DNA from 3 places in the Arthrobacter sp. MDT2-16 genome. Region 3 is predicted to be linked to each of the others. Evidence: riboswitches for the same ligand, from Rfam matches in the RefSeq annotation. Region 3 holds a riboswitch; each other region holds the start of a gene.
The links. A riboswitch is a leader RNA that binds a small molecule or an ion and turns the genes downstream of it on or off. The one in region 3 is predicted to bind S-adenosylmethionine.
Positions count from the first base shown of each region.

Region 1: linked by a shared signal. The riboswitch ahead of ACX80N_RS13655 (bifunctional o-acetylhomoserine/o-acetylserine sulfhydrylase) and the one ahead of ACX80N_RS05375 (ABC transporter substrate-binding protein) in region 3 are both predicted to bind S-adenosylmethionine.
Region 2: linked by a shared signal. The riboswitch ahead of ACX80N_RS02640 (ABC transporter substrate-binding protein) and the one ahead of ACX80N_RS05375 (ABC transporter substrate-binding protein) in region 3 are both predicted to bind S-adenosylmethionine.

Region 1 is NZ_JBTNDP010000007.1:196,765-204,269, forward strand. It holds gene ACX80N_RS13630 (formimidoylglutamate deiminase) at 1-1,027, shown strand, start outside; gene hutI (imidazolonepropionase) at 1,027-2,226, shown strand; gene ACX80N_RS13640 (CPBP family intramembrane glutamic endopeptidase) at 2,336-3,163, shown strand; gene ACX80N_RS13645 (DUF1540 domain-containing protein) at 3,306-3,593, shown strand; gene ACX80N_RS13650 (VOC family protein) at 3,663-4,304, opposite strand; SAM riboswitch class IV at 4,484-4,600, shown strand; gene ACX80N_RS13655 (bifunctional o-acetylhomoserine/o-acetylserine sulfhydrylase) at 4,677-5,993, shown strand; gene metX (homoserine O-acetyltransferase MetX) at 6,000-7,175, shown strand; gene ACX80N_RS13665 (hypothetical protein) at 7,264-7,505, shown strand, end outside.
Region 2 is NZ_JBTNDP010000001.1:543,565-551,069, reverse strand. It holds gene ACX80N_RS02665 (ECF transporter S component) at 1-37, shown strand, start outside; gene ACX80N_RS02660 (ABC transporter ATP-binding protein) at 34-1,530, shown strand; gene ACX80N_RS02655 (energy-coupling factor transporter transmembrane component T family protein) at 1,527-2,324, shown strand; gene ACX80N_RS02650 (amino acid ABC transporter ATP-binding protein) at 2,401-3,138, opposite strand; gene ACX80N_RS02645 (amino acid ABC transporter permease) at 3,135-3,899, opposite strand; gene ACX80N_RS02640 (ABC transporter substrate-binding protein) at 3,910-4,827, opposite strand; SAM riboswitch class IV at 4,987-5,105, opposite strand; gene ACX80N_RS02635 (aminodeoxychorismate lyase) at 5,213-6,091, opposite strand; gene yjfF (galactofuranose ABC transporter, permease protein YjfF) at 6,126-7,139, opposite strand; gene ACX80N_RS02625 (ABC transporter permease) at 7,139-7,505, opposite strand, start outside.
Region 3 is NZ_JBTNDP010000002.1:167,098-174,602, forward strand. It holds gene ACX80N_RS05350 (ATP-binding protein) at 1-175, opposite strand, end outside; gene ACX80N_RS05355 (hypothetical protein) at 589-801, opposite strand; gene ACX80N_RS05360 (diacylglycerol/lipid kinase family protein) at 1,105-2,007, shown strand; gene ACX80N_RS05365 (VOC family protein) at 2,043-2,471, shown strand; gene ACX80N_RS05370 (CYTH and CHAD domain-containing protein) at 2,553-4,073, opposite strand; SAM riboswitch class IV at 4,229-4,357, shown strand; gene ACX80N_RS05375 (ABC transporter substrate-binding protein) at 4,535-6,145, shown strand; gene ACX80N_RS05380 (ABC transporter permease) at 6,146-7,078, shown strand; gene ACX80N_RS05385 (ABC transporter permease) at 7,075-7,505, shown strand, end outside.

The DNA.
Region 1 (7,505 bases), on a different contig from region 3:
CGTGCACCACCGACCGGACGGTACGCCGTACGGGCAGGACGACGCCGGCGAGCCCCACGCCATGGAGCTCGCCCTCGCCCGGGCCGCCGTCCGGGCCGGGATCCGGCTCACCCTGCTGGACACCTGCTACCTCGCCGGCGGGTTCGGCGCGCCGCTGCAGGAGGGGCAGCGACGGTTCTCCGACGGCACCGCCGGGCGCTGGTTCGAGCGCCTGGCCCGGCTGCGGGAGGTGGTCGCCTCGGACCACCCCGCGCACCACGTCACCGTCGGCGCGGCCATCCACTCCGTCCGCGCGGTGCCCGAGGAGGACCTCGCGGTGATCGGGCGGCTCCTCCCGCCCGACCTGCCCCTGCACGTGCACCTGTCCGAACAGCCGGCGGAGAACGAGGACTGCCTGCGGGCCACCGGCTGCACCCCCACGGCGCTGCTCCACCGGCACGGCCTGGTCGGTGACCGGCTGTCCGCCGTGCACGCGACCCACGTCACCGCCGGCGACATCGCCGTGCTCGCGGACGCCGGAGCCACCGTCGTCCTGTGCCCCACCACCGAGGCGGACCTCGCGGACGGCCTCGGGCCGGCCGGGGAGTTCCGCGACGCCGGGGTCCGCCTGGCGCTGGGCACCGACCAGCACGTCGTCGTCGACCCGTGGCGGGAGATGCGGGCACTCGAGGACGGGGAGCGCCTGCGCACCGGACGGCGGGGACACTTCGACCCCGGGACCCTCCACCGGATCGCGGCGCTGTACGGGACGGCATCGCAGGGACGGCACGCCGCCGGCTTCGGGCGGGGCCGGGTCGCGGACTTCATGGCGGTGGACCCCCGCACCACGCGCACGGCCGGCTCCTCCCGCGACCAGCTGGCGTACACGGCGACGGCGCAGGACGTGACGGATGTCGTCGTCGGCGGGATCCTCACGGCGCAGGACGGGCTGCATGCCACCCTCGGCAACCCGGCAGCCCTGCTCGTCGCCGCGATCGCGCGCCTCGACGCCGCGGCGGCTGCGACGCAGGTCCGGGAGGAGCGCTGATGTCCCTGCTCATCACGAACATCGGCGAGCTCACCACGCAGGACGCCGACGGTGCGGTGCTGCGCGACGCCGCCGTGGTCCTCGAGGGGGAGCGCGTCAGCTGGATCGGGGCGTCCGCGGACGCCCCGGCAGCGGACGAGGCCCACGACGCCGGCGGCCGCGCCGGCCTGCCCGGCTGGGTGGACAGCCACACGCACCTCGTCTTCGCCGGCGACCGCACCGCCGAGTTCGAGGCGCGCATGGCCGGGGAGCAGTACACCGCGGGCGGGATCGCGGTCACCGTCGGGGCCACCCGCGCCGCCGGGGACTACGAGCTCACGCGGCTCCTGCTCGCGCGCGTCGCCGAGGCCGCCGTGGGCGGGACCACCTACCTCGAGACCAAGACCGGCTACGGGCTCGACGTCGCCCACGAGGCGCGCAGTGCCCGCATCGCGGCCGCCGTCACGGACGAGGTCACCTTCCTCGGCGCGCACCTCGTCCCGGCGGGGGAGGACGCCGACGCCTACACGGACCTCGTCGTCGGGCCCATGCTCGACGCCGTCCGCCCGTACGTGCGCTGGGCGGACGTCTTCTGCGAGCGCGGAGCATTCACCACCGACCAGTCGCGCCGCGTGCTGGCCGCCTGCGCCGCCGCCGGGCTGGGCCTGCGCGTGCACGGGAACCAGCTGGGTCCGGGCGACGGCGTCGCGCTCGCGGTCGAGTTCGGCGCCGCCAGCGTGGACCACGTCAACCACCTGTCCGACGGCGACATCGAGGCGCTCGCCGGCACGTGGTCGGGCGCCGCGCAGGGCGTCCCCGGCACGGTCGCGACGTGCCTGCCCGCCTGCGACCTCTCCACGCGCCAGCCCTTCCCGCCCGCACGGCGGCTGCTCGACGCCGGTGTGCCGATCGCCCTGGCCAGCAACTGCAATCCCGGGACGTCCTTCACGAGTTCGATGGCCTTCTGCGTCGCGACCGCGGTGCTGCAGATGGGATTGGGCGTGCAGGAGGCGGTCCGGGCCGCGACGTACGGCGGAGCCCTCGCCCTGCGCCGCCACGAGGGCGACGACGCCGCGGGCCGCCGCGCGGTCGGCTCGCTCGCCGTCGGGCACCGGGCGGATCTGCAGCTGCTGGACGCGCCGTCGGTGACGCACCTGGCCTATCGGCCGGGCATGCCGCTCGTGCACGCCGTGTGGCGGGCCGGGGAGCGGGTGCGGTAGCGGTCGGGCCCGACGACGCACCTGGCCTTCCGGGATGCCTGGGCGCCCGGTCGGGGCGGGCGGCCGCGTCCGGCTGGGAATCCCCGGCGGGCGCTGGGAGGATAGCGCCATGCCTGCCGAGCCCGCCTCCTCCGCCGTCCCTGCCGAGCGCGGGCCCGCACCGTCGTCCGCCGGCCCTGTGCCGGCGGACGCCCCCTCGAGGCGCTGCATCACTACGGAGCTGCTCATCGTCTTCGGGCTCTCGCTCGGCCAGTCCGGCGTGTACTCGATCGTGAGCCTCACCGAGAAGCTCACGCGCGGGCCGCTCGGGGCGCAGACCACCACGCTGAACCCCGTGCTCGACGAGCGGGAGTACTTCGACCTCACCTACCAGCTGCTGGACATCCTCTTCGCCCTGGTGCCGGTGGCACTCGTCGTGTTCCTGCTCAGCGGCCACGGCGTGTCCGCGTTCCGCCGCCTCGGGTTCACCTTCGACAGGCCACTGCGCACCGTGGGCTTCGGCGTGGGCCTCGCCGCGGTCATCGGCGTGGGCACCCTGGGCGTGTACGCTGCCGGGCGTGCGCTGGGGATCACGACGGCGCTGGTGCCCGCCGCGCTGGAGTCCTACTGGTGGACCGTCCCCGTGCTCGTCCTCTCGGCGGTGCGGCATGCGGTGCTGGAGGAAGTGATCGTGGTGGGCTACCTGTTCCTCCGCCTGCGCCAGTTGGGCTGGTCCACCCCGGCCATCGTCCTCACGAGCGCACTGGTGCGGGGCAGCTACCACCTCTACCAGGGCTTCGGTCCGTTCATCGGGAACGTGCTGATGGGTCTGCTGTTCGCATGGTTCTACACACGCACCCGCCGGGTCATGCCGCTCGTGATCGCCCACGCGCTGATCGACACCGCGGGGTTCGTGGGCTTCGCGCTCCTCGGGCCGGCCATCGGGATCGGCACCTGAATGGCCGGGACAAGCCTCGCTCTCCTTCTTTGCGCACGGAAATCATGACTAAATTCCCCGCCATGCACGGTGTTACGGTGGGGGCGTTCAGCGGTAAGCGGCGGCTCCATCCGGGCCGCTACGGGACCAGCCAGGAGGAATCATGAGCGTCGTCACGAGTGTCTCGGAGTGCAGCGTCCACAACTGCTCGTTCAACCACGACGGCTGCACCGCCGTCGCCATCACGGTGTCCGGGTCCGAGGAACATGCGTCCTGCGCCACCTTCATCGACACGTCGATCAGCGGCGGCCTGCCCAAGGTGCTCGCCCATGTGGGGGCGTGCCAGCGCTCCGAATGCAGCTTCAACCACGACCTGCTGTGCAGTGCACCGGCGGTCAAGGTGGGCCCGGGCGCCGAGGCCGCCGACTGCCTCACCTACACCCACGCCTGATCCCCCTCGTGGACCGGGGAGACGGGAGGGACCCGTTCCCGGGTCCCTCCCGTCGTGCGGAGCGGGGCGTCAGATCTCGATGGGCCCGTCGGAGGTCTCGAAGGTCACCGACATGATGCCCGGCGTGCCGTTCGGGGCGATCCACTGGACCCGGACGCCGTCGAGGGTCTCCTCGACCTCGGTGCCCAGCCACTCGGTCACCCGCTCGGAGGAACCGGCGATCGTGAGGCAGTCCAGCTTGACGGACGCCGGACGGGCCTTCGAGGGGTGCAGTTCCTCGGTACCCTCGTCCCAGCGCAGCAGGTAGGGGACCTGCGGGTCGGCGATGAGCCCCTTGATGCCGATCTGCTGCCAGGTCAGCTCCTGGCCGTCGGGGAACTTGCGGTTGCCGGGGACCGCGCTGCGGCCGAGGCGTTCCTCGAAGGGCGCGAGGTCGTCGACGGCGACGCACCAGCCCATCCAGCCTCCGCCGGCTTCGGAGCGGGCGCGTACGGCCTGGCCGAACGGCGCCTTGTCCGACGCGGGGTGGTTGAGGACCTCGACGACCTCGAGGTACTGGCCATTGGCCAGCGGGAAGATCATGTTCCGGGTGCCGAAGCGGGGGTGCACACCGCCCTTCACAGGCTCCATGCCGAGCCGGCCCGAGATGCGGTCGGCGGTCGCGGCAAGTCCATCGGGTTCACAGGCGTACGAGACGTGATCCAGGCGCATGCCGACAGTGTTGCACTAAGTGATGGGGGTCTCAGCTAAGGCTTGCCTTACTCCTGATGCTGCGCCTCGTGCGGTCACCGACGGTCCCCTCGGTGTCCCGTTCCCGACCGCCCGGGCTGCCGCTTCACGCATCGTCACACGTATTGCCGGATCAGCTCCGATGGGCTTTCATGAATGCAGGTCATGAGTGCCAGCACGAAGCCCCGGCTTGCTGGCCGGCAACCCTCCAACCGCGGTGGGGTGCCCCGGGTGAAGACCAGGTTCGGCGCCGTACCGGCGCCGCGCAAGCGCGGGCTCCTGCGGGGCCGATGTCCGGGACGGCTTCGTCGGCAGGGCATCGGACGAGGAGGAGCCCCTTGACCAGGGAGCACCATGTCCAACGATTGGTCCTTTGAGACACGCCAGATCCACGCCGGCCAGGTGCCGGATGCTGCCACGGGGGCGCGTGCGCTTCCCATCTACCAGACGACGTCCTTCGTCTTCCCGAGCGCGGAGAGCGCGGCCAACCGGTTCGCCCTGACGGAGCTCGCCCCCATCTACACGCGCATCGGGAACCCGACGCAGGAGGCGGTGGAGACGCGGATCGCGAGCCTCGAGGGCGGTGTCGGCGCCCTGCTGCTCGCCTCCGGGCAGGCCGCCGAGACCTTCGCGGTCCTGAACATCGCCGAGGCCGGGGACCACATCGTGGCCAGCCCCAGCCTCTACGGCGGCACCTACAACCTCTTCAAGCACACGCTGAGGAAGTTCGGCATCGAGACCACGTTCGTGGAGGACCCGGACGACCTCGAGCAGTGGCGCGCCGCCGTCCGGCCGAACACCAAGCTGTTCTTCGGCGAGGTGGTGTCCAACCCCCGGCAGGACGTGCTGGACCTCGAGGGCGTCAGCGCCGTCGCGCACGAGCACGGGGTGCCCCTGATCGTGGACAACACCCTGTCCACGCCGTACCTGATCCGGCCCATCGAGTGGGGAGCCGACATCGTGGTGCATTCCGCCACGAAGTACCTCGGCGGGCACGGCAACGCCATCGCGGGCGTCATCGTCGACTCCGGGAACTTCGACTTCGCGCAGTACCCCGAGCGGTTCCCGGGCCTCAACACCCCCGACGAGAGCTACCACGGGCTGGTCTACGCGCGGGACCTCGGCGTGGACGGCGCGCTCGGCGCCAACCTCGCGTACATCCTGAAGGCGCGGGTCCAGCTGCTGCGGGACTTCGGCTCCGCCGTGTCGCCCTTCAACGCCTTCCTCATCGCGCAGGGCCTGGAGACGCTCAGCCTGCGCCTGGAGCGCCATGTCCAGAACGCGCAGGCCGTCGCCGAGTGGCTCGAGGGGCACGACGACGTCGAGGGCGTCGCCTACGCCGGGCTCGCCTCGAGTCCCTGGTACGAGCGCGGGAGGAAGTACGGGCCCGGCGGTACGGGTGCGATCGTCAGCTTCGACATCGCCGGCGGACTGGAGGCGGGCAAGCGCTTCGTGGACGCCCTCGAGCTGCACTCCCACGTGGCGAACGTGGGCGACGTCCGCTCGCTCGTCATCCACCCGGCATCGACCACGCACAGCCAGCTGGGGGCGGAGGCGCAGCTCACCGCGGGAGTGCGGCCCGGCCTGGTCCGGCTGGCCGTGGGCCTGGAGAACATCAACGACATCCTCGCCGACCTCGACGCGGGGTTGCGCGCCGCCAAAGGAGCCTAGCCCTTCGTGACCACCTACCCTGCCGCACCGCTGCACCCCGGGGTCGACGGCCCCCCGTCGGGAGACGGACTCCTGCGCATCGCCTCCATCGGGCCCCTGGCCCTGGAGACCGGGGGCGAGCTGCCCGACGTCCAGCTCGCCTTCGAGACCTGGGGCAGGCTCGACGCGGACCGTTCCAACGCGGTGCTCGTGCAGCATGCCCTGACAGGCAGCTCCCATGTGGCACGCGGTGCCTCGGAGGAGGAGGGCTGGTGGGACTCGCTCGTGGGCCCCGGCCGCACGGTGGACACCGACCGCTACTTCGTGGTGTCCGTCAACATGCTGGGAGGCTGCTACGGCTCGACGGGGCCGGCCAGCCTCGCACCTGACGGCACACCCTGGGGGTCGAGGTTCCCGTTCGTCACCATCCGCGACTCCGTGCGGGCCGAGGGCCTGCTCGCCGACCACCTCGGCATCGACCGGTGGCATTCGGTGCTCGGCGGGTCGATGGGCGGGGCGCGCGCCCTCGAATGGGCACTGATGTATCCGCAGCGCGTGGAGCGGTGCGCCGTCATCGCCTGCACCGCCGCCAGCTCGGCCGAACAGATAGCGTTCGCCCAGGCGCAGGTGCAGGCCATCCGGCTCGATCCGGCGTACCGCGGCGGCGACTACTACGACGGCCCGCATCCGGATGCGGGCCTCGGCATCGCCCGCCGCATCGCGCACATCACCTACCGTTCCGAGCGCGAGCTCCAGGCGCGCTTCGGTCGTGCGGAGCAGGACGCCGAGCAGCCGTTCGGGTCCGTCCTGCCCGCCGACCGGGGCCGCTACCAGGTGGAGAGCTACCTCGACCACCAGGCGGACAAGCTCGTGGACAGGTTCGACGCCAACAGCTACGTCATCCTGACCGAGGCCCTCATGAGCCATGACGCGGCGAGGGACCGCGGCAGCCTGGAGGACGCGCTGGCCACGGCGGCGTCGGAGTTCTTCATCGCGGCCGTCGACACCGACCGGCTCTACCTCCCGGAGCAGTCCGTGCGGCTCGCCTCCGGCCTGCCCGGGGAGGTCCCGGTGCACCGGATCTCCTCGCCGGTGGGCCACGACGCCTTCCTCACCCAGATCCACCAGCTCGACGACCAGCTCCGGGGAGCCTTCTATCCCACGGCGCAGGTACCGGTTGGGTTTCCTCCCGCGGACACCTAGGCTTGGAGCTAAGCCTGCTTATTACTCGGCGGCAGGCCCGTCCGAGGTACACGGCCCCGGATCCATCGAGGGCGAAGAGGAGCTGTTCATGGAACTGAGCACCATCGGCTGGAACCAGGAAGCACGCGACAAGATCCTGCTGGACTCCGACCGCGCGCTGCAGGGCGCGGTCCGCGAGGCCGTGGAGACGATGGACGGCAAGTCTCGCGACGAGGTGTACGAGTTCCTCTTCCAGAAACTGCAGCCGCAGTTCGTGGACTTCAAGCCCGGGCCCGATCTCAGTGCCTGCGCGGACGCGGTGGCCAACGGGGACGTCCAGCTCGACGCCTG
Region 2 (7,505 bases), on a different contig from region 3:
GTCCGCCTTCGCGGCCGGGCGTACGGCGGACGTGTGACACCAGCGAATGCGCCGTCCCCGGGCGCGGTGCACATCCGCACCCGGGGATGGGGGTGGCGTCACGCCGGCCGCAGGGCCTTCGCCGCGCGCCACCTCGACCTCGAGATCCAGCCCGGCGAGCGCGTGCTGCTCCTCGGTGCTTCCGGTGCGGGCAAGTCCACCGTCCTGCACGGCCTGGCGGGCCTGCTCGGAAGCCAGGACGAGGGGGAGCAGGAGGGCGAGCTCCTGCTCGACGGCACGCACCCCGCCGCGTCGCGGGGGCGGGCCGGGCTGGTCCTGCAGGATCCCGAGACGCAGGTGGTCCTCGCCCGCGTGGGCGACGAGGTGGCCTTCGCCGCCGAGAACCTCGCCGTGCCCCGTGAGGAGATCTGGCGGCGCGTGGGACGCGCGCTCGACGACGTGGGCCTCGACCTCCCGCTCGACCACCCCACCACCGCCCTGTCCGGCGGGCAGAAACAGCGCCTCGCGCTCGCCGCGGTCCTCGCGATGGAACCCGGACTGCTCCTGCTGGACGAACCCACCGCGAACCTGGATCCCGACGGCGTCCTGGAGGTCCGCGACGCCGTGGTGCGCGTCCTCGAGCGCACGGGCGCCACGCTCGTGGTCGTCGAGCACCGCGTGGCCGTCTGGGCGGACGTCGTGGACCGCGTGATCGTGCTCGACGCCGCCGGCGGGGTCCTCGCCGACGGTCCCCCCGCCACCGTCCTCGTCCAGGAGGGCACCCGCACGCGCCTCGCCGCGGCAGGGGTCTGGGTGCCGGGGTGGCAGCCCGCTGTCGGCGGGACGATGCCCGGGAGCTCCGGCTTCGGCGACGGCGTGCTCCTGTCAGCGCACGGCCTGGGCGTCGCCCGGACGCGGCGCGGCCCTGCCGCCGTCGAGGATCTCGACCTGACGGTGCGGGCCGGGGAGGCCCTGGGCATCACCGGGCCCAACGGCGCCGGGAAGTCCACGGCCGCGCTGACGCTCGGGGGCCTGCTGCGCCCGCGCGCCGGGCGGCTCGACGCCTCACCGCTCCTGGCGGGAACGGCCGGGAGCGATCCGTTCCGCTGGCGCTCGGCCCAGCTGGTGCGGCGCATCGGGACCGTCTTCCAGGAACCCGAGCACCAGTTCCTCACCGCGACCGTCGCGGACGAGCTCGCGTTCGGGCCGCGGCAGGCCGGCATCGCCGAGGCGACGCGCACCGCGAGCGTCGCCGAGCGGCTGCGCCTCACGCACCTGCTGCAGGCCAACCCGTTCACGCTCTCCGGCGGGGAGAAACGGCGCCTGTCGGTGGCGACGATGCTCGCCACCGCGCCGCGCGTCCTCGTCCTCGACGAGCCGACGTTCGGCCAGGACGCGGGGACCTGGGCGGAGCTCGTCACCCTGCTCCGTGAACTGGTCGACGACGGCGTGGCCGTGCTGTCGGTGACGCACGACGCCGAGTTCATCGCCGCCCTCGGCGGCACCACCCTGCACATCTCCGGCGGGGCGGGACGGCTGGTGTCCCGATGAGCACCGACTACCTGACGCCCGTGCTCACCGGGACGACGCTCATGCGGGCCAACCCGGTGTCCAAGCTGTTCGCCGCCGTCGTGATCACCCTGGCACTGATGGCCAGCATCGACTGGGTGAGCGCCGCCGTCGTCCTGGCCTGCGAGCTCGCGCTGATGCCGCTGCTCGGCATCAGCGTACGGGGCCTCGTCCGGCGCATCTGGCCGCTGCTGATCGCCGCGGGGGTCGGTGCCTACGGCACGGCGCTGCTCGCGGAGAAGACGGGGGCGGTGCTGCTCGACATCGGGCCGTTCCTGTTCACCGAGGGGTCGGTGGCCGCCGGGATCGCCGTGGGGCTGAGGGGACTGGCACTCGCGCTGCCGGGCATCTTCATCCTGCTCAGCACGGATCCCACGGACCTCGCCGACGCGCTCGCACAGAAGCTGCACCTGCCGCACCGGTTCGTCCTCGGGGGGCTGGCGTCGCTGCGGCTCGTGGGACTGCTGGTGGAGCAGTGGGAGATGCTCGGGCTCGCCCGGCATGCACGCGGGATCGGCTCCGACGGGTCCCCCGTCGCCCGTGCCCGGAACCTGCTGGGGCAGTCCTTCGGGCTGATCGTGCAGGCCATCCGGCGGGCCACGCGCCTGGCGACGGCGATGGAGGCCCGTGGGTTCGGCAGCGGCAGTCGCACGTGGGCGCGGGAGAGCACCTTCTCGCCCCTCGACGCCGTCGTGGCCGCCGTCGGACTCCTCGTCGCCGCGGGCGCGGTGACGGCGGCCGTCCTGGCCGGGACCTGGAACTTCATCCTGTCCTGACGGCGCCCACGGATCGTGGGGGAACGGAACGGGGGCCCGCCCGGGCGGACCCCCGTTCGACGGGCCGACGCAGTACCTAGAGGACGTCCGAGAGGAACGACTTCAGGCGCGGCGTCCGCGGGTCGTCGAAGATCGCGGCCGGAGGTCCGGTCTCCACCACCACGCCGCCGTCCATGAAGGTCACGGTGTCCGAGACGTTGCGCGAGAAACCCATCTCGTGCGTGACGACCACCATGGTCATGCCCGCCGAGGCGAGGTCCGCCATGAGCGCCAGGACGCCCTTGACGAGCTCCGGGTCCAGGGCGGACGTGGCCTCGTCGAAGAACATCACCTCGGGATCCATCGCCAGAGCCCGGGCGATCGCGACGCGCTGCTGCTGCCCACCCGAGAGGTTGCCCGGACGGACGTCGGCCTTGTGCTTCAGGCCCACGAGGTCGAGCTGCGCGAGGGCCTTCTCACGGGCCTCGTCGGCGGACATCTTCCGGAGCTTGCGCAGCGCCAGCGAGACGTTGTCCAGCACCGTCTTGTGGGGGAAGAGGTTGAACTGCTGGAACACCATGCCGATGCGCCGGCGCAGCTCGTCCGGGTTGTCCTTCAGGACGGACCGGCCGTCGAGCAGGATGTCACCCTGGTCCGGTTCGATGAGCCGGTTCAGGACGCGCAGCAGGGTCGACTTCCCGGAGCCGGACGGGCCGATGACGGATGCCGTCGTGCCCTGGTCCACGTGCAGGTCGATACCGCGCAGCACGTGGTTGGTGCCGAAGGACAGGTGCAGGTTCCGCCCCGTCAGGGTTCCCGATTCGATGGTCGTCACGCCTTTGCTCCTTCGCCGATCCTCGCGGCCAGTTCATCCGGTTCGGGCTTCTGCTTCTTGCCCACGCGGAGCCGGTTGTCGATGAAGTTCACGAGGTGCGTCAGCGGGATCGTCAGGCACAGGTAGAACAGCCCGGCCGCGATGAGCGGCGACAGGTTGCCGGTGTTGCTCGCGGCGTCGTTACCGACCCGGAAGAGCTCCCGCTCACTGGCCACGAGGCCGATGAAGTAGACCAGCGAGGACTCCTTGATGAGCGAGATGAACTGGTTCACCAGGGCGGGCAGCACGCGCCGCACGCCCTGGGGGACCACCACGAGCTGCATGGACGCGCTGTAGCTGAAGCCCAGGGCGCGCGAGGCCTCCAGCTGTCCCTTCTCCACGCTCTGGATGCCGGAGCGGAAGATCTCACCGATGTACGCCGAGGCGATCAGCGAGAGGGCGAGGATGCCCAGGGGGTACGGACTGGTGCTGCCCGTGATCTGCCGGAGGATGGGACCGAGCCCCAGGCCGATGAGCAGGATGATCACGACGGCGGGCAGTCCCCGGAAGATGTCCGTGTAGATACGGGCGATCCACCGGAACACGCGGTTGCGGGAGATCCCCATGATCGCGAGGAGCATGCCGACGACCGTTCCGATGATCCCCGAGGCCAGGGCGAGCATGAGGGTGTTCGGCAGGCCGACGGTCAGGAGGTCCGGCAGGACGGCTGCCATCGCCTCCCAGTCGAAGAAGGTCTTGCCGAGCTGTTCGAGGGCGTCCATGCAGGGACCGCTACTTTACTTCCACGGCTTTGCTGCCGGGCTTCCAGTCGGAGGGCATCTCGCGGTCGGGGTACCACTCCTTGGTGAGCTCGGTCCACGTGCCGTCGGCGACGACGGCGTCGAGGCCCGCGTTCAGGGCGTCGATGAGGGGCTGGTTGTCGCTGTTCACGGCGTACGCGGTGAAGTTCTCGGTGTTGATGATCGTCTCGGCGATGGTGGTGTCGTCGCCTTCCTTGACCTGGCCGGTGGCCTGCTGCGACGGCGCCACCCAGGCGTCGACCTGGCCGTTCTTCACGTTCGCGTAGACGGTGTTGTAGTCCGGGAAGCGCACGGGCTCCAGACCCAGGGTGTTGGAGACGTAGTCGTCCTGGACGGTGCCCTGGACCACGCCGATGCGGGTGCTCTCCGAGAGGAAGTCGAAACCGGTGACCGGGGAGCCGTTCTTGGCGACGACGGCCATGTAGCCGAAGTCGTAGCCGTTGGTGAAGCCGACGTTCTCGCGACGGGCCTCCGTGGTGGAGATCGAGGAGGATCCGACGTCGTACTGCTTGTTCTGCACCTGGGCGAGGAGCGCCGAGAAGTCAGTGGACGCGAACTCCACCTCGAGGCCCAGCTTGTCGCCGATGGCGCGCAGCAGCTCGTTGTCGTAGCCGGTGAAGACGCCGTCCTCGAGGAAGATGTTCGGCGGGGCGTCCGACAGCGTGCCGACGCGCAGCGTGCCGTCGGTGATGAGGCCGAGGTCCGCCGTGTCGATCTCCTCGATCGGGGTGGTGGTCTCGGTGGTGTACTTGTCCAGCGACTGCTGGTCGCTGCCGGCCAGGGCGTCCGTGGTCTCGGCGGGTTCGCTGCTGGAGCTGCTGCCGCAGGAGACGGTCAGGGCGAGCATGGGTACGGCGAGTGCCGCGAGGAGCTTGCGGGAAAGATTCATGGTGTCCTTCTTGGAGGCGGGCCCGGGGAGGGCGCACTGGGTGAGATCGTTCGCCGGGTACCGGCGGGGGAGGAGATGCTGCTCGGTGACACGCTCGCTGTTCTGGGCTGTGCGCGCTGTGGCGGGAGGTGCCGACGAAAGCCGGGACATGACCGCACGACGCCGTACTTGCCAACCGGGGGACTGGGCCCGGCGACCGAATCTTCACCTGGAGCACCCCACTACGGGAGAGGGTTGCTGTCCAGCCGGCCAGGGCCTGAAGGCTGGAACTCTTGATTTCAGCAAAACGCTAGGGCAGGACGGAGTGCCGGGTCAAAACGGGACCACGGACATTGCGCCGCTTGACGCGCAATCACGCCCGTTCAGGCGGGTGGTGTGGCGGACTTCACACGAAGCGGTCCACGAGCTCCGTGAGTTCGGCGGTCAGTGGGGCCGACGTGCGGAGCTCCTGCCCGTCGAGCGAGAGGACGGGGGCGAGGAGCCGGATGCTCGAGATGAGCCATACGGCGTCGGCCTCCAGGAGGTGGTGCGGCTCGAGCGGACCGTAGCCGAGCTCCCACCCCTGCTCCTTCGCCGCCGCGAACAGCGCGGCCTGCGAGGTGCCCGCCAGGATGCCGCTCTCCAGCTGCGGCGTGAGGAGGGTCTTCCGCCCGTCGCGCTCGCGGGCGAGCAGCACGGTGGAGGTGGGGCCCTCGAGGACCTTGCCGTCGGAGGAGGTGAAGATGACGTCGTCGGCGCCGTGCGCCTTGGCGTAGCGGATCGCGGCCATGTTGACGGCGTAGGAGAGGGTCTTCGCGCCCATCAGCAGCCACGGCGCGCGCTGCGCCACCGTGCTGTCGTAGCCGCGTTCGAGGAAGAGGACCTTCAGGCCCGCCTCGCGCTGGGTCAGGGTCGACGCCGGGACCGGCGCCGCCTGCACCCACGCCGTCGCCCGTCCCGCGCCCTCGACGCCGCGGGTGGCGATCAGCTTCACGACGGCGTCGCTCCGGCCGGGCTCGGCCGCGGCGAACGCGCGCAGGGCGGTGCGGATGGCACGGCTCCACGCCTCGGCGTCGGGCACCTGAAGATCGAGGGCCGCGGCCGAGGACGCGAGCCGCGCCAGGTGCGCCCGCTCCTTGCGGGGTGTCCCGTCCACGGCCAGCATCGACTCGAAGACGCCGTCACCGCGGGTGGCCCCGAGGTCGGAGATCATGAGCTGCGGCTGCGACGCGTCGGCGATCCTGCCGTCGTCGTGGGCCGGGTCGAGGAACACGAGAACAGTCATGGCCCCAGCGTATCGGCCCGGGGCGCCGGAGCCCTCAGGTCAGGCGCACCTTCCGGGTGAACAGCTTCTGCAGCAGGATGAAGGCCAGGAGCAGGGCCCCGATCACGATGCGCGTCCACCACGAGCTCAGGGTCCCCTCGTAGGAGATGAACGTCTGCACGATGCCGAGGACGAGCACCCCGGCGAGGGATCCGAGCACGTAGCCGTACCCGCCGGTCAGCAGCGTCCCGCCGACGACGACCGCCGCGATGGCGTCCAGTTCCAGCCCGGTGGCCGCCAGGCTGTACCCGGAGAGGCTGTAGAACGAGAACAGGATCCCGGCGATCGCGGAGCACAGCCCGCTGATCCCGTACACGAGGATCTTGGTCCGCGGGACGGCCAGGCCCATGAGCAGTGCCGAGGACTCCCCGCCGCCGATCGCGTACACGGTGCGGCCGAACCGGGTCTGGTGCAGCACGTAGAACGCGACGGCGACGACGAGGAGGGCGATCACGACGCCGGGGGAGACGAACAGCTTGTCCGCCAGCGGGATCCTCGCCTGGGCCATGGAGGTGAAGAAGGGGTCGGTCACGGTGATGGAGTCGACGCTGATGACATAGCAGAGTCCGCGCGCCAGGAACAGCCCGGCGAGGGTCACGATGAACGGCTGGATCTCGAAGACCTGGATCACGGCGCCCATGGCCAGGCCGAAGACCGCGCCGGTCAGGAGCACGAGGAGAATCACGGCGAACGGGTTCCAGCCGGCCTGCAGGAGGGCGGCGGCGATCATCATGGACAGCGCGACCACGGAGCCGACCGACAGATCGATCCCGCCGGTGAGGATCACGAAGGTCATGCCGACGGCGAGGACGATCAGGAAGGTGTTGTCGATCAGGAGGTTGAGGAACACCTGCCCGGACAGGAACCCGGGGTACATGGCGGCACCGACGGCGAACATCGCGAGGAACAGGCCCACGGTCGCCAGCGTGGGGGCGTAGCGTGCCTTGCCCTGCAGCCGGCTGATGCGGCGGCGGTCGAGGGGTGCCGGGGTGCGGGTGAGGACCGACATCAGATGGCCACCTTCACTTGGGACTGCTCGGTCACGGGACGCCTGCGTTGCCTGAAGAGGGTGCGGGCCCTGCTGGACTGCAGGAGGCACACGATGATGACCACCAGCGCCTTGAACACGAGGGTGGCCTCGGGCGGGACGCCCAGCGTGTACACGGTGGTGGTCAGGGTCTGGATGATGAGTGCCCCCACGAGGGTCCCCACCAGGCTGTACCGGCCGCCGGCGAGCGATGTGCCGCCGATGACGACGGCGAGGATCGCGTCCATCTCGATGTAGAGACCCGCGTTGTTGGCGTCCGCCGCCGTCACGTTCGAACTGATCATGAGGCCGGCGACGGCCGCGCACAGCCCGCTGAAGACGTACACC
Region 3 (7,505 bases):
GGAGCACCGTCTTGCCGACACCGCGGAGGCCGGACAGCACCATGCCCCGGTTCGGGAGATCGCGCTGAGTGCGTGCGACGATGAGGTCGAACGCGTCGATCTCCCTCTGGCGGCCTCCCATGACGCGCGGCGGCAGTCCTGATCCGGGGTTGTACGGGTTCAGTTCCAGGTGCATGTAGGGAAATATACGTGGTTATAGCGAAATCTGTATAACCCCTTAGAGGTTCGTAGTCATCGCACACAGCCACCCTGAAACCGACCGAGCAGACCGGCGGAATGGTACATCCGGGCGCCGCCAGGCGTATGACTGTGGCCCTGTAGCGCCGCGCCTGTCGGTGTCCCGCGCTGCACGGCGCGGGCGCAGGTGGGCGGGACATCCACCGGCGGACGTCGGCTCTCGGTCCTGCTCAGAGGGATCGCGCAGCACGCGCTTTTCCCGATCCTCAGGTGCCACGTCGGAGGGACCCGTATGGACGCCGCGATGCCCCTTCCAGAGCCGCAGCGAATCGCCGATAATCTACATTATGTCAGGTAGCGGGTTTCCGCCCCTCCTCCACTGTCTTGGAAACGCTGCCGGTCCGCCGTTCGTCAGCTGTTCTCGGTCCGGACAGGACTGTCGTCGATCTCCTCCAGAACGGGAGAATCCTCGTCCAGCACATCGGTGTCCTCCGCCGGTGGCGCATCTGCCGGCGCGGGACCGTCGCCGTCGGCGTCCGGCAACGTGCTGTGACCCGCCAGGGATGTCGAGAGCTCTTCGTCAGCGGTTTCGTCATGGGGCGGGCGTGCGGCGGATTCGTTCACGATGGATCTTCCTGTAGGGGTTGCCGGGTCCTCCGGCTGGCCCGGGAGGATCGTGCGCTGTGCGCACCCTCCCCCGGATGGTCCCACCGTAGTGCTGTTCACGCCGCCGGGACATGGGGCCCACCGGCGCTCGGGGGTCTTGACGCAGCGACGATTCCGGCTGCCACTGCGGCTGCCGGGTGCACTCCGTCGGAATCGGGCAGAAATATTGGGGCGAGCCGGGGCTACTTATAATAAGCGTGCTTACTTATGCTGGGAGCTGCCGCTTCATACGAGAGTCAGCAACCACCGAAGGTACAGGCCATGGAATCACCCCGCAGGTTCGACGCGATCACGATCATCTTCAACCCCAACAGCACCGGGGACGCCCCGACGCTTGCAGAGGAGCTCCGGAACGAGCTGGCGCCCGCGCTGCCCGAGACCGATGTGCGGCTGACGCCCACCGAGCATGCGGGTCACGCCATCGATCTCGCGCGGGAGGCTGCGTCCGCAGGGAACGCGCTCGTGGTGTCCGTCAGTGGCGACGGCGGATACAACGAGGTGGTCAACGGTGTCATGGCCAGCGGGCGGGACGACGTCGTGAGCGCCGTCCTGGCGGCCGGCAATGCGAACGACCACAGTCGCGTCACGGGACGCAAGCCCCTGGGCGAGGCGATCGTGGAGGGCAACGTGCGCAGGATCGACCTGCTCCGCATCAGCATCGGCGGAACGGACGCCGTGCCCGCTGCCGATCCCGTGTACGCGCACTCGTACATCGGATTCGGCCTGACACCGATCATGGCGATCGACCTCGAGAAGGGCAGCAAGGGTGCCATGAAGGAGATGTTCTCCGTGGTGAGGACCTTCCGCAAGTTCAAGCCCTTCGAGATCCGGCAGAGCGACGGCAAGCGCCGGAAGTTCGACAGCCTCGTGTTCGCGAACATCTCCCAGATGGCGAAGTACGCGACCCTCAGCGAAGCCGACGACCACCCCGCCGACGGGAAGTTCGAGGTCATCACCTTCCCGCACATGGCCAAGTGGAAGATCCTCCTGACCGCCCTGCGTGCCTCCACGAAGGGCCTGGGCGACCAGCCGAGCTACAGCCAGTACCGGTTCTCGACGCTGAAGCCCCTCCCCTACCAGATCGACGGCGAGGTCAAGGACGTCGCCGCCGGGACGGACATCACGATCGACAGCGTCCGCCAGGCGCTGGCCATCCTCGGCTGATCGACCCGCATCCGGGCAGCGCGTAGGCTCTCGCCATGGAGCAGCAACTGCACTTCATCACGCTTGCCACGCACGACCTCGACGACGCGCGGTCCTTCTACCAGGACGGGCTGGGATGGTCGCCGGCGCTGGACGTCCCCGACGAGGTGATCTTCTACCAGGTGGCACCCGGGCTCCTGCTCGGCCTGTTCCGCGCCGACAAGTTCGCCGAGGACCTCGGACTCGGGACGGCGCCCGCGCCGTCCGGCGTCACCCTGTCCCACAACGTCGGCAGCCGCGAGGAGGTGCACGACGTCGTCGCTGCCATGGCGCGTGCCGGCGGCGTCCTGCTCAAGGAGCCCCAGGAGAGCGCCTTCGGCGGCATCTTCCATGCCGCCGTGCGCGACCCGAACAAAATCGTCTGGGAGATCGCGCACAACCCGGGCTGGCACGTCCTGGACGACGGCACGGTCTCCATCAGCTGATACTCGGTGCGGGCGCCTCGTGCGTGGTGCGAGGGTCGCCCGCGACTCCCCGGCGCCGGTCCCGTTCGCCGGTGTGCGTCGCTACTTCTTCTTCAGCGGCGTCGGGAAGTACTCCCATTCAGCGCGGAAACGTGCCTCGGCGTCCAGGGCCGCCACCTGTTCGAGGGCGTGCAGGCGGCCGTAGCTGAAGCCGTTCCCACCCTGCTGGGTGGCCGAGGCACCGAGCCGCCGCAGCAGGTCCCGGGTCACCACGCTGTCCTGGTGCTCGCCGAGGATCTTCTGGAGCCCCTGGGCCGCCTCGGCGATCCGCACCACCTTCTTCCGCCCGATCGGTGTGGCAGCCTCGGCCGCGTAGCGCACCCGTTTGGCGACCTTGCGCGCCTCGTGCAGGGCAGGATGGTCACCGAGCCCCGCGGGGTGGTTCCTCGCCTCGTGGACGACCGCCCGGAGCCGCTTCAGGTCGCGGTTGATCAAGGCAGGGAGCACCCGGTCCGCCGGGTCGGCCGCTCGCGGAGCAAGTGCCGGAGCGGCCAGGAGGGAATCGAGCGCGTCCAGCAGGCGGAAGTAACGTTGTCCGTCGAGCGCCCGGAGGACCTTGGCGTGGGCCTTCCTGTAGCCGCCTCCCAGTTCCACCTCGACGGTGCGCTCCACCGGACCCAGCAGGAGGTCGGCCGGTTCACCGGCGAGCATCTCCCTGAGCCGTGCGTGCATCACCTGTGCGTCGCGCGCCGTGCCGAGGACCCCGGCCAGCCACTTCAGCTCCCCGCGCAGGAGGCGCACGGCGTCGGCGTCGTGCAGCAGGCTCCGGTAGGTCGCGAGCACCGATCGCGTCCGGCGCAGCGCGACCCTCATTCGGTGGATCGCGTCCTGTGCGTCGAGCCGCACCTGGGGGTCCTGCTGCTTCAGCGCCCGCACCTGCTCGTCGAGGTAGGCGACCAGGACCGCTCCGGCAGTGCCACCCGGCGTCACCGCGGCAACCCCGTCGACCGCGGCAGGAACCGCTCCGCCCAGGGCGCGTGCGAGCTTGGAGCCGTGAGCGGCAGGGGTGCCCCCCGCGGTGGCGATCACGGACTCGCCGGCGTCCAGCAGGTCCCTCGACCCGTCCACCAGCTCGACCTCCCATTCACGCCACTGCCGTCCGGACGATGCGGGGTGGAGCGCCTCGGCCTGCACATGGTCGTCCATGAGGTCGGCGAGGACCTCACCGCCGGTCCCTCGCAGGCGGTGGACGATCCGCCGCGTGCTCAGCCGGGCCACCGGCACCAGGGCGGCACCCCGGATGTGCACGCGGACCAACCCGAGGAGGGCCTTGGGCACGCCCTTCGAGCTCCCGCGCAACGGCTTCCTGTATTCGTGGCGCTCCTCCGGCCCGGCCGGGAGCTTCAGGTGCCATCCCGCGTCCTCGCCGCCCGTTCGCCGTCGCAGCGTGATCCGGTGGGAGGCGAGCCGCAGGTCCTCGGTGTCGTAGTACTCGGCCTCGAGGAGGTGCTCCACCGGCTGGTCCACGCTCCCGACGCCGGGGAGGTCCATCAGGGACGGGAGCGGGGTGTCGTTCTCGACGTCGAACTTCCGCTCGATCTCGACTTCAGGGTCCAGAGCCATACGGCACTCTATATCGCAGCCCGCGCGGCAGTCAGCACTCCCCCGCCGAGCGCCTTCTCACGGAACCATCGCCCGCGTCCGGGGATATTCGTGGTACCCGTCATATTTCTTTTCATTGACCGAACAGGAGAATCGTCTGCCTATAGTTGTTCCAGCTTCAAGAGACGCGGTCGGAAAGCTCCGACTGGACCGCGCACCAACCCCATGTTCCTGGGTGGTTCGGATGACGAAGCGGCCTTCTCCTCGGCGCTGCGGCGCCGGTCCGGTGCGGGCAAGAGCATTTCGAAAGGCACTCATCGTGAACTGCACCGCCCTCCCTTAGCAGGATCCCCCGCGCCCGTCGCGCCCATTCTCTTCTTCACCCATTTCCCGGCACGCTGTGCTGCGCCCGAACGCCCGAAGGAACTCCCATGAATGCATCCGTAATTCCGCCTGCCCGAAATCGAAACACATTCCGCGAATTGACGGCCCTTTCCGCCGTCGCCCTGCTGGCCCTGGCCACCGGCTGCGCCGGCCCGGCCGGCCCGTCCGCCGGAGCGAACGGCGAGCCCGTGGCCGGCGGCATCCTCGACGTGTCCATCTCTGCCGAGCCGGGCTGCCTCGACGGCCACGGCATCTCCGCCACGCAGCAGCAGTTCCTGGGGCGCCTGATCTACGACAACGTGGTGACCCTGGACGAGGACGGGGACATCGCCCCCTACCTCGCCGAGTCGTGGGACGTCTCCGAGGACGGCAGGACCTATACGTTCCACCTGAAACAGGGCGTCACCTTCAGCGACGGCTCCCCCTGGAACGCCGAGGTCCTCGGCCAGAACTTCGAGCACATGAGGGACCCGGCCACGAAGTCGCCCCTGGCCGCCGCCTACATCGCCCCCTACGTCGACGGCACGGTGGTCGACGAGTACACCTTCGAGGCCCACCTCGCCTACCCCTACACCCCCTTCCTCTACACGCTCGCCCAGTCCTGGCTCGGCATGAACTCGGGCAAGGCCATCACCGAATCGCCCGAGACACTGTGCCAGGAGCCCATCGGGACGGGGCCGTTCACCGTCGCCGACTACCGGCCGGGCCAGAGCATCAGCTACACCAAGCGCGAGGGCTACGACTGGGCGCCCGACTGGTTGGAGGGCGACGGCGCCGCGCTGCTCGACGGCGTCGAGGTGACCCTCGTCAGCGAGCCGGTGATCCGCCACCAGTCCCTCGCGTCCGGCCAGTACGACCTGACGGAGAACCTCGCACCCCAGAACGCCGCGGCCGTGCAGGCGGATCCCGACTTCACCTACGAGAACCTCCCCCGGACCGGCAGCCCCTACGTGCTGAGCTTCAACCTGGGCCGTGCGCCGTTCGACGACCTCGCGGTCCGCCAGGCGTTCGCCGCCGCGGTGGACACGAAGGCCGTCACGGACAGCCTCGGCTTCGGCACGTACACACCGATCGACGGCTTCCTGTCGAAGGAGAGCAAGTACTACGACCCCACCGTGGAAGGCGTCCTCGCCCACGACCCCGAGCGTGCGAACAAACTGCTCGACGACGCCGGCTGGACCGGCCGCGACGACGAGGGCTTCCGCACGAAGGACGGCAAGCGACTCGTGGTCGAGGTGCCGACCGTGGAGAGTTCGACGCCGAGTCCCCTGCTCGTGCAGCTGCAGGGAGAGGCCCGCAAGGCAGGCTTCGACCTCCAGATCATCCAGCTCCCCCAGGCCCAGCTGACCGAACTCCGCTACGCCGGTGACTACGACGCGCTGGCCGGCGTGTGGCACACGAACACCACCGACGTGCTGTTCATCCGCTACCACTCCTCCGAGATCACGGGTGAGCGGATCGGTCAGAACTCCTCCTACGTGAACGACCCCGCACTCGACGAGCTGCTCGCGACGGCCCGGAAGGCCGACGACGGACCCGAGGCCGCGGAGGCCTACGCGAAGGCCCAGCACCGGCTGCTCGAGATCGTCCCCGGCGTCCCGCTCTACGAGAACCCGAGCCAGTTCGCCTACGCGACCACGGTCCAGGGCGTCGCCGTGGACACCTCGCACCCCGTACCCGTGCTGACCTACGCGTGGAAGGCCGAGTAGGTGGCCGTGCTCCGGCGCATCCTCACGCGCCTGACCGTCGGGATCGGCGTCCTCTGGGGAGCCGCGACACTGACGTTTCTCGCGGTCTACCTCATCCCGGGTGACACGGCGCTGCTGATCCTCGGCGGTCCCGACGCCCGGCCCACCGCCGAGACGCTGGCGCAGGTGCGGGCCGACTACCTCCTCGACCAGCCGTTCATCGTGCAGTACGGCAGCTACCTGGGCAACCTGCTGCAGGGCGACCTCGGCCAGTCCTACCGGCTGCGACTGCCCGTCACGGAAGCGATCGGGCAGCAGATCGGCGCGACGGCGGCCCTCGCGGGCGCCGCCGTCGTCATCGCCCTGCCGCTCACGTTCGCGGTCGCGATCCTGTCGGCACAGCGCACCTCCTGGGTCCGGTCCATCGTCTCGGGGATCGAGGTGGTGTTCGCCGCGACGCCGACGTTCATCATCGGCTTCGCGCTGCTGATCGTCTTCTCGTTCACGCTGCGCTGGTTCCCCATCGGCGGGAACCAGGGCCCGGCCGCGCTCGTCCTCCCGGCGCTCACCCTCGCCCTGGCGGTCTTCGGGACCCTCTCGCAGGTCCTGCGCAACGAGCTCGACGACGTCCTGGAACAGCCGTTCATCCTGACGGCCCGCTCGCGCGGCATGCGCGACCTCCCGGTCAGGATCCGGCACGCCCTGCGCCACGCCGTCATCCCCGTCATGACGATGTCCGGGTTCGTCGTCGCAGCACTGCTCGGCGGGTCGGTGGTGGTCGAGACCCTCTTCAGCCGGCAGGGCATCGGCTCGCTCACCCTGGCCTCGGTCTACAACAAGGACCTGCCGGTCATCATCGGGATCGTGCTGCTCTCGGCCGCGGTCTACGTCGTCGTGAACCTCGTGATCGACCTCCTGTACACGCTCATCGACCCGAAAGTGGTGACGGCATGAGCATCGCCTCACGCACCATCCCGGCGGCCGTCGCCCCGTTGGCCTCACTCCCCGCACAGCCGTCAGCCCTTCAGGGTCCCGAGAGGGCGCGGCGGCGGCGGTGGCGCTTCCGTCCCGGCATCCTGCTCTCCTCCGCGTTCCTCCTGTGGCTCGCAGCTGCGGTCCTCGCGCCCGGCCTGCTCGCACCCGCCGACCCCTACGCGGTGGATCCGGCCCGGAGCTTCGAGGCGCCGGGCGCCGCCGCCTGGTTCGGGACGGACGACTCCGGTGCCGACAACTACACGCGCATCGTCCACGGTGCGGCGACCTCCCTGTACATCGGGATCGGCGCGACGGCCATCGGCGTGGTCGGCGGGACCGCGATCGGCCTCCTCGCAGGCCTCAACGGGAGGCTCGTCGAAGCCTCCGTGATGCGGTTCCTCGACGT